2 regions of the Paenibacillus campi genome follow, and region 2 is predicted to be linked to the other one. Evidence: a T-box and tRNA genes for the amino acid it is inferred to sense, from the RefSeq annotation. Region 2 holds a T-box; the other holds one or more tRNA genes.
What was found. A T-box is a leader RNA that pairs with one kind of tRNA and senses whether it is charged. The one in region 2 lies ahead of leuS (leucine--tRNA ligase), so its partner is inferred to be a tRNA-Leu.

Region 1: it has a tRNA-Leu gene. The T-box ahead of leuS (leucine--tRNA ligase) is inferred to sense a tRNA for this amino acid. The anticodon was not compared.

Annotation. Positions count from the first base shown of each region.
Region 1 is NZ_JAXSQZ010000002.1:439,463-444,443, reverse strand. Features, by position in the region: gene U1I11_RS07140 (alpha-glucuronidase) at 1-1,045, opposite strand, end outside; gene U1I11_RS07135 (hypothetical protein) at 1,132-1,647, opposite strand; tRNA gene U1I11_RS07130 (tRNA-Leu) at 2,088-2,173, opposite strand; gene gtfA (sucrose phosphorylase) at 2,944-4,392, opposite strand; gene U1I11_RS07120 (glycoside hydrolase family 13 protein) at 4,455-4,981, opposite strand, start outside.
Region 2 is NZ_JAXSQZ010000002.1:294,942-299,922, forward strand. Features, by position in the region: gene U1I11_RS06595 (FGGY-family carbohydrate kinase) at 1-512, shown strand, start outside; gene U1I11_RS06600 (MFS transporter) at 608-1,858, shown strand; T-box leader at 1,938-2,205, shown strand; gene leuS (leucine--tRNA ligase) at 2,313-4,754, shown strand.

The DNA of each region.
Region 1 (4,981 bases), 140 kb from region 2:
CTGTCGCATGCACATTCACATTGTTGATCGCAATTGCATTAAAACTAGCCGAAGCAAGCAGACGCGCATAATCATGCAGTCTATCCCAGTCACGGGTAAACGCATTATGTTGATACAAAAAAGACGGTCCAGCATAACCGCGCTCAATGCTGCCATCCGCATTGTCCCAATGATCGATCATACGTAATCGATTTGCCGGGCGACTGACGGTAGTTAATTGTTCCAACGGCTGTCCGGTGCCAAGATGGCGCAGCAGATGGAATGCACCATACAGCAGCCCTGCCGCGGTTGGGGCAAGGATGATGATTCTTGCACCTGCTGTATTGAGGTTGATGTTAGCAGTGGAGATAGCGTCAGAGCTAGTATGAGCGTGCGCTTTTGCTTCAGTAGCGTAGGTATGATCGCCTTGTGCAGTACGATCGCTATGTACAGCATCGCTACTGTCAGCCGGCAATGCGCGCAGTACATAACCTTCAGCACCTTGTGCCTCTCCATAACCGATACATTGCTGTATATCATCATATGCGTGTGGGTACATCGTAGTTAGCCATTCGGGAAGTTCGTAGGCGTTCGGTGTCGATATGTTGGATGTTGATGTTAGGGCTGATGCAGGTGCTGGGGTAGGTGTAATCAGCGTATGTAACGGAATGAGCCAAATGCCTGTATGTTGTCCGATAAAAGGGAATGGCTCTGGATTGGCAGTGCCATCGGTGTCCATATGTGTAGCGGTATGAGTGTCCGACTTCGCCTCGGTGTGCGGCGTCATATAGTTATATTGCACACTTTGTCCAAGCATCGCGCTAATGCCGCGTGCCAGCTCACTTGCTGCTGTCTGTACAACCGGATGCTGTTGCTCGGCGATGACATGGATATGACGACAACAGTTTGCCCATGCTTCTGCATTGTCGGTAGCCGGGAATGTTGGTAATGGCAGATAAGAAAGCCAAGCATCGTAGCCGGTTTCATAGCGTTGCAGATCACGTTCGGTATGGATCGTTTGCGATGATTGAGATAATGATGCAGCGGAGTAAGATTGGTTTGACATGATTGTCCTCCTGTGGTGTAGTCTGTTCTGTTTATCGTACCATTTTTGGATACGCTTTCAATTGATGGATTATAGGTTGTTACCCCTTATTTTTTAGGTTGGGCAATAATTAAAGATTGAATATTTTTTGTTACCTTATCTTCTTCTATCTTCTCCTCATAAATTTTGTTCACCATCGAACATAAAATACTTGTGCGTTTTACTCTAGAGTAAATATTTCTTGAATAAACCATTGCAAGTATTCCTATTGCAAAAAGTCCTAAACTTGCTATGAGTGCGCTTGATAACATGTATCCTGTTTTACCGCTTACTCCTTCCAATTGCTCCTGTACCTTAGCTGAATAATTACTAGCAAATGTAAGCGCAGCATTTCCTAAAGTAGCATATATAGCAAATCCAGCAATCAAAGTATTGCCTGCTTTTGCACTTTCAAATTCTCCTTGTAAATCGTCTTTCAGCAAGCCTAATTCTTCTATGCTAAAAGTCTTTTTCAAAATCATTTTTATATCATTTAATTCTTCAAACGTAGTTTTACGAGTGATTTTAAATGTTTTAGTTAAATAATTATAGCCACTATTGCTTGCTAATAGACTTTTACTCATCCATATTCAACTCTTTTCTAGTTTGAAAATAAATACAGATATTAAGAATATATGCTACACAGTTTAACAAGTTTCTATATAAACACTATATCGACAAATCAAGCGTAAAATTTTGTTTTTATATTATAGCCTAATATGAAAATGAGGCTGAATTTTTCCAACCTTAAAACGCAATATCATAGCTATTCAATGACGTTGCTACATCATCGCATATAGGACAAGGCGAGATAAAAAAGACGTAATTCCGTAAGGAACTGCGTCGTTAAATGCATCTTTCTATACTCCGTTGTAATATTTGTATGTGCATCAGATACGTAGGTAAGAATCAACAGCGTATCGTAGTATTTTTGCAGATAATTACATGGATACACAAAAAAGACGGCTCCTTCTTATTGAAGAAACCGTCCGTAAACCCCATACCTTTGCGGATTTTATACGTATGCCGAGGACGGGGGTCGAACCCGTACGGTAGTCACCTACCGCAGGATTTTAAGTCCTGTGCGTCTGCCTATTCCGCCACCCCGGCATAATATTAAAGTGTAGTTCTGTCACAGATGTTGCCTTAGTTACCATACTATACTATGTATGCTTGCATTCGATGATAGCTACTGTGATTGCCGAATACCAATATATCATATAACGAATTGTTCAACTTGTAAAGCAAAATTTTTTATACGATTTACCCATTATAAGCTAAGCCTTCACAATACCGATCACGACAAGCATTTCTCATCAAAAACAAGTATACTCTCACCTAGCAATTGACGTTTTCAGCTTACTTCCAGCAGCCATATTATTTAAGGCGTATACGCAAACTCGTAAGCTGCGAGCCGCACTTCACTGTGGGAAGGAAATAAGGAGTACAGACGACTTTTGAACAAGGAAATTTACCGCCTTTCCCTATTCGTAGATTCCCTTGTGAGACGGACGTCCGTCCCTTTATTCTGTACCGCAGTGGGGAGGCTCCAAAACGCTAGGTTTGCGTACACGCTCTAGTGTCCATCTTTAAATTATTTTACAGATCGTTCCTCATATGGTTCGTCTTCTTCCGACTAAGCTGTATATGCCACTGCTTTCATTGACAACTACAACATGATCTTTTCGACCGTTACTATGACCAAGTTGCGATTGTGAACACACTTATGAATATAAGCACATTACAAAAAGGAGCGTATGACTACACACGCTCCTTTCTCGCTGCAAAACCAAACTTTTACATATCGTGTATATATCGTGCCTTCCCCCAACACGACGAGCTTCCCTTCTTATCCCTACTCCCACTTTAAAAATAAGACTTTAAAACACCTTAACCCATCCCGCACCAGCACGATTCTCGCTAATTGTAAACGCATGTGTTTTCAAATTCGCTTCCAGGCGAGCTGCTGTATCGCTATTCGTCCACGTGATATGCAGCACATTGTCGCCAGCTTCCTCCACCGCAATCTCACCGTCAAATGCTAGACTCGTATTGCGGAAACGCAGCAGATCAAACAGCTTTTGTACGACCGGACGCTGTACTTGCTGTGCCACTTCATCTTTGCTGTAATAGTGACGATTAATATTGCGCCCTTCCTTCGTACGTTCCAGCAGCTCGATATCGTTTTCCCCTGCCAGCAAGCCGACATAATAAATTTGCGGGATGCCTGGCGCAAAACATTGGATCGCACGTGCGAGCAAATACGCTTGATCATTATTGCCGAGCGCAGAGTAGTACGTACAATTAATTTGGTAAATGTCCAGATTGTTGTACGCTTCGCTGCTGTAGATTTTTTTCACATTGGCACCTTTGCTGTACAGACTTTCGCGCGTCATTTCAGCTTCTTCGTCGGTCATTAAGTCTTTGACATCGACGACACCGATGCCGTCATGTGTATCCAATGTGGTGAACTGTTTGCGTGGGCAAATGTGCAGCCAATGTGCCAGACGATTCGTTTGTCCGCTATACAGCGCATGCAGCACGAGCATTGGCAGTGCAAAATCGTACACATAATAGCCTTGCTCAGCGATTTTGAGCTGGATGCTGTAATGCTCGTGAATTTCCGGCAACACTTCAACGCCATGCGCTTCGGTCAGGTCGGCAGCATATTTGAGCATATTCCAAATGTCCGGCTCAACGAAAAAGCAGTTAGTACCGATCTTTTTGTTAGCATAGGCAAATGCGTCCAGACGAATAACGGATGCGCCTTGCTCGGCGAGGAAATTTAGATGATCCCGAATAAAACGACGGGTCGTCTCGGTCGTAACGTCCAGATCGATCTGCTGCTCGTCAAATGTACACCATACTTTTTCCTGTGTGCCGTCTTGGAAAGTCACTTCCACATAAGGAGCACGTGGTTTACGTTTATAGATCAAGTCCACATCCGCAGCGGTCGGCTCGCCATTTGGCCAAAAATCTTTGTACCGAATAAACAGGTCAGCATATTCGGACTCGTCCTTTTTCGCCAAAAAATCTTGAAAATATGCCGATTGCTGTGAAATATGATTAATCATAAAATCGTACATCATATAAAATTTGTCGCTCATCCGGCGCACATCTGTCCAGCTGCCTAGCTCTGGATCAACTTGAGTGTAATCCATTGGCGCAAAACCACGATCGCCGGAAGACGGATAAAATGGCAGCAAATGCACACCGCCAATAACACCTTCCAAATGCTGGTCCAAAATGTCCGCCAGCTCGCCCATATGACTGCCTAGACTGTCGGCATACGTAATGAGCATTGCTTTGTTTTGAATCGACTTCGACATGTACGGATTCCCCTTTTCATCGTGTTAGTACTACACGCTCATTGGCTCACTTAAATGTACGGTCAGTTAGCTTGAATCGTACGGTAAATCACCGTTTCAAACGGACGAAGTGTACCGCTTTCATGATCGTCCATATTGCCGAGCATCCATTCGCCGCCGCTAATATCGGACAGTAAAATAGTGCTATTTGTAAAATTACACCAAACTGTCCAAAATTCCTGCTTGTATGTGCGCGTATAAGCACCAATTTGTTCGGAATCCGTATAAAGCGCCGCATAATCTCCATAAATGAGCGCTGGATGCGCTTTACGCAAACTTGCCAGACGGCGATAAAAATGCAGCACCGATTGCTCATCTTGAAGCTGTGCTGCCACATTAATCTCGGTATAATTCGGATTCACTTGCAACCACGGCTGTCCAGTCGTAAAGCCAGCGCTGGCGGAGTCATCCCATTGCATCGGCATCCGCCCTTGATCACGGCTGCGTTTGTGCAAATAATCGAGTAATTCCTGTTCAGAACGTCCACGCGCAAGCTGCTCATTGTACATATTAATGCTGTCCAAATCACGATAATGTTCGATTGAGTCAA
Region 2 (4,981 bases):
TGGGCGATAGTGAGTGTATCGCTGCGCTAGGCGCCTATTTATCGACCGAGAAAAATGCACGGGTACAAGGCGGATTTTTGTTCAATGCTCCGCTTGCGGACAGCTTACGGCGGGCGCATTTTGTGAGAGCGGCATTGTATGAAATTGCCTTTTCGATCAAAGTACAATTTGAACAATTGGTACAGGTAAGTCCACTGGGAAATCCGGTTATTCGTGCATGTGGCGGAGGGCTGCAAAGCAAATTGCTCGTCCAGACATTAGCTGATTTGTTAGGGCGGGAAATACACGTATTACCAGGGTATGAACAGGCATCGATCGCTGGTGCGGTAGCCATATGCAATCATGCACTCGGTTATCGAGATCAAGTAGAACAACAGCAGTCGGTTACAACTTTTATGCCGCAATCTTCCGCTGCGTTGACACAGGATTATGAACAATGGCGACAAGCTCAACAATTTTTCGCTGAGCGAACACAAGCAACAGCTATCGCCATCGCCGTCTCGGATAGTTAACAGTGAATCATATGCAGCAGACGATAAGCAACTGTACATTATAGCATGTTAGCAAGCACAATGACCAAACATAAAAAGGAGTGTAAGTGATGAACATACTGGATCGCGTAGGGATTCCGAAAACACTGGCATGGGGTTATTTGGGCGTGTTGATTTTTATGATGGGCGATGGTTTGGAGGCGGGGTGGCTTAGCCCGTATTTAGTTGAACAAGGCTTAAGTGTACAGGATGCCGGATTGCTATTTACGATTTATGGGGTAACACTAGCGATTGCTTCATGGTTTTCCGGTGTATTTTTGGAAGCATTTGGCGCCAAAAAATCGATGTTGCTCGGCTTTTTATTTTACATTATCGGCACGTCAGCATTTATCGCTTTTGGTGTGTCTACGCTTAATTATCCGATGATGCTGCTGACGTACGCGATTAAAGGATTCGGTTATCCGCTGTTTGCGTATTCGTTTTTGACGTGGATCACTTACCGTAGCCCGCAAAAACGACTGAGTACCGCCATCGGTTGGTTCTGGGTCGCTTATTCCGGCGGTATGTTCGTATTGGGCGCTTATTATTCCAGTTATGCGATTACCCATCTTGGTTATATGCAGACATTATGGAGTGCAGTCGTATTGGCAGCGATTGGCGCGGTGTTTGCATTGCTGCTTAATCGGGATCAATTACCTAAAAAAGCGGGCAATACGCGTGAAACATTGCGTGAGCTGGGCAAAGGTTTAACGATTGTCAAAACGCATCCCAAAGTAGGCTTAAGCGGCATTGTACGTATTATTAACAGTGTCGGTTCGTATGGATTTCCGGTCTTTTTGCCGCTTCATATGGCGCAATATGGTATTACGACGACGACTTGGCTGAACATTTGGGGCACGATTTTTCTCGGCAATATCGTCTTTAATTTATTGTTTGGAATTATCGGTGATAAATTTGGTTGGCGCCAAACGGTGATGTGGTTTGGCGGTGTCGGCTGCGGAATTTTTACCTTGTTACTTTATTATGTACCGGAATGGACGAATGGCAATTTGTGGATCACGACGATTGTCGGTTTTGTGTGGGGCGGGTTGCTCGCAGGGTATGTACCGATCGCTGCACTGGCACCATCCGTATCGGGCGGAAATAAAGGGCCAGCGATGTCGATCGTCAATTTAGGTGCCGGTTTATCCGCATTTATTGCGCCGGCGATTGCCTATGCGTTTATCGGTTCGATTGGCGCGCAAGGGGTTGTATGGGTATTTGCCGTGTTGTATTTTATGAGCGCGATCATTACGCGATTTATTACGACACCAGAAGAAGAAGCCCGTCTGAAAGCAAAAACGAATCTGCGCGGCAAAATCGCGTGATTGTTTTATTGACTTTAGCGGCTAACTTTCCTACAATGAAAATATTGTTACAGCCGGGCAAGTGATGTTCGGATATACGTAATGCTCAGTGAAAAGGAATAGTAATGGCGGCAAGCATGCAATAGAGAGTCGGCGGGTGGTGTAAGCCGATATGATGCCGTAATGAACTCACCTTGGAGATATGGGGCAACGATCTGTGAAACAAGCTCATCGGATAGGATGACCTGAAGTTCCTGATCTTAACCGCATCGGCTTCCTACCGTTATCAGGCAACTAAGTGAGTGAATGGTGAAGCATACCGTTTGCTAACTAGGGTGGTACCGCGAGATCAACCTCTCGTCCCTAGCGATTGTTTACGCTGGGGATGGAGAGGTTTTTTTGTGGTTTACGGACAAGTGCACATACCGCACAGCATGCGTTACAGGCAAGTGCCAATTACGAAGGAGGAACAAGCATGACAGACAATCATACAATTCCACAAGGTTATCGCCCACAGGAGATTGAACCGAAGTGGCAAGGCTACTGGGATCAACACAAAACGTTCAAAACCGAGGATGAGACGAGCAAACCGAAATTTTACGTGATGGATATGTTTCCTTATCCATCGGGGGCAGGTTTGCACGTAGGACATCCGGAAGGTTACACAGCAACCGATATCGTTTCCCGTTATAAACGGATGAAAGGCTTTAATGTACTGCATCCGATGGGCTGGGACGCATTCGGTCTGCCTGCCGAGCAATATGCGATCGATAATGGCGGTCATCCGCGTGAAATTACTAAACAAAACATTAACAATTTCCGCCGTCAAATCAAATCGCTCGGTTTCTCCTACGATTGGGATCGTGAGATTAGCACAACCGACCCGGAATATTACAAATGGACACAATGGATTTTCCTGCAATTGTACAAAAAAGGGCTTGCCTATATCGCTGAAATTCCGGTCAACTGGTGCCCTGCACTCGGTACGGTACTGGCAAATGAAGAAGTGATCGACGGTAAAAGTGAGCGTGGCGGTCATCCGGTCATTCGTCGCCCGATGCGTCAATGGATGCTGAAAATTACCGAGTATGCCGATCGCCTGCTGGATGATTTGGAAGAACTGGATTGGGCGGAAAGCATCAAAGACATGCAGCGCAACTGGATTGGCAAATCGACCGGTGCAGAAGTGAGCTTTGCAATCGAAGGCAGTGACCAGCACATCCGTGTGTTCACGACTCGTCCAGACACATTGTTCGGTGCGACATATTGCGTACTGGCACCAGAACATGCACTGGTGGAACAAATCGTAACTACGGATCAGCAAGCAGCGATCAAAGCGTATCAGGAAAAAGCTTCGCATAAGAGCGATCTGGAACGTACCGATTTGAATAAAGACAAAACAGGCGTATTTACAGGTGCCTATGCGATCAATCCGGTAAATGGCGCGAAACTGCCGATCTGGATTGCCGATTATGTGCTGGCTGCTTACGGTACAGGTGCGATTATGGCTGTACCAGGGCACGATACACGTGACTGGGAATTCGCGCAAAAGTTTGAACTGCCGATCATTGAAGTCGTTGAGGGTGGCGATGTAACCAAGGAAGCTTATACAGGTGAAGGCAAACATGTTAATTCCGGTATGCTGGATGGCATGACGACCGAGCAAGCGATTCCGACTATTATTGAATGGTTGGAACAGCAAGGGAAAGGCGAAGGCAAAACGACCTATCGTCTGCGTGATTGGCTGTTTAGCCGTCAACGTTATTGGGGCGAGCCGATTCCGATTTTGCATTTGGAAGACGGTACAATCAAGCCGGTGTCGGAAGACAGTCTGCCACTGCTGCTGCCTGATCTGGACGAAATCAAGCCTTCTGGTACAGGCGAATCGCCACTGGCAAACGCTACCGACTGGGTGAACACGATCGATCCAGAAACCGGTATGAAAGCGCGCCGTGAAACGAATACGATGCCACAATGGGCAGGTAGCTGCTGGTATTATCTGCGTTATATCGATCCGAAAAACGATCAGGAACTGTGCTCCAAAGAAAAGCTGGACTACTGGCTGCCAGTCGATCTGTATATCGGCGGTGCCGAGCATGCGGTACTTCACTTGCTGTATGCCCGTTTCTGGCACAAAGTGTTGTACGATATCGGTGTTGTACACACGAAAGAACCGTTCCACAAGCTCGTTAACCAAGGTATGATCCTCGGCACAAACAATGAAAAAATGAGTAAATCGCGCGGCAACGTGATTAACCCAGACGATATCGTAAACGAATACGGTGCAGATACATTGCGGCTGTACGAAATGTTTATGGGACCACTGGAAGCGACCAAGCCGTGGAATGAAAATGGCGTGGAAGGCATGTACCGTTTCCTCGGACGTGTATGGCGTCTGTTTATTAGTGAAGACGGCAGCTTGAATCCGAAAATCGTCGCTGACGGTGGCGATGATGCATTTAAACGCACATGGCACAAAACGATCAAAAAAGTAAGCGAAGATATGGAAGCATTGCGCTTTAACACCGCGATCAGCCAGTTGATGATCTTCACTAACGATGCGTATAAAGTAGACGAGTTGCCGCGTCAGGCGATGGAAAACTTTGTGCAATTGCTGTCTCCGCTGGCACCGCATATCGCTGAGGAACTGTGGACACGTCTCGGTCATGAAGGCAGTATCACATATCAAGCGTGGCCGACCTATGATGAAGCATGGACTACTGAATCCGAAGTTGAAATCGTCATTCAGATTACCGGCAAAATCGTGCAGCGTGTCCATGTAGCTAAAGATATGGATGGGCAAGCACTGGAACAATTTGCATTGTCACTGGAAGCTGTCCAAAAAGCGATCGAAGGCAAAACCGTGCGCAAAATTGTCGCTGTACCAGGCAAACTCGTTAATATCGTTGCCAACTAACAGGCATAATTGCTGTAATTCGTTAGCAGAAGCCGTCAATTTTATAAAAGTAATCTAAAGTGCAAGCAGCACGTAACGCTCCGGCTATCCGATGATAGTCGGGGCGTTATTTGGATTATGGCATGCTTGCTAGCAAGCAGTATAGGTAAGTTGCAGTTGATTGGGACGATCGTAATACGACTAAACAAGCGATATCAACCGGCATCCAGCTATATCCATTTAGTATG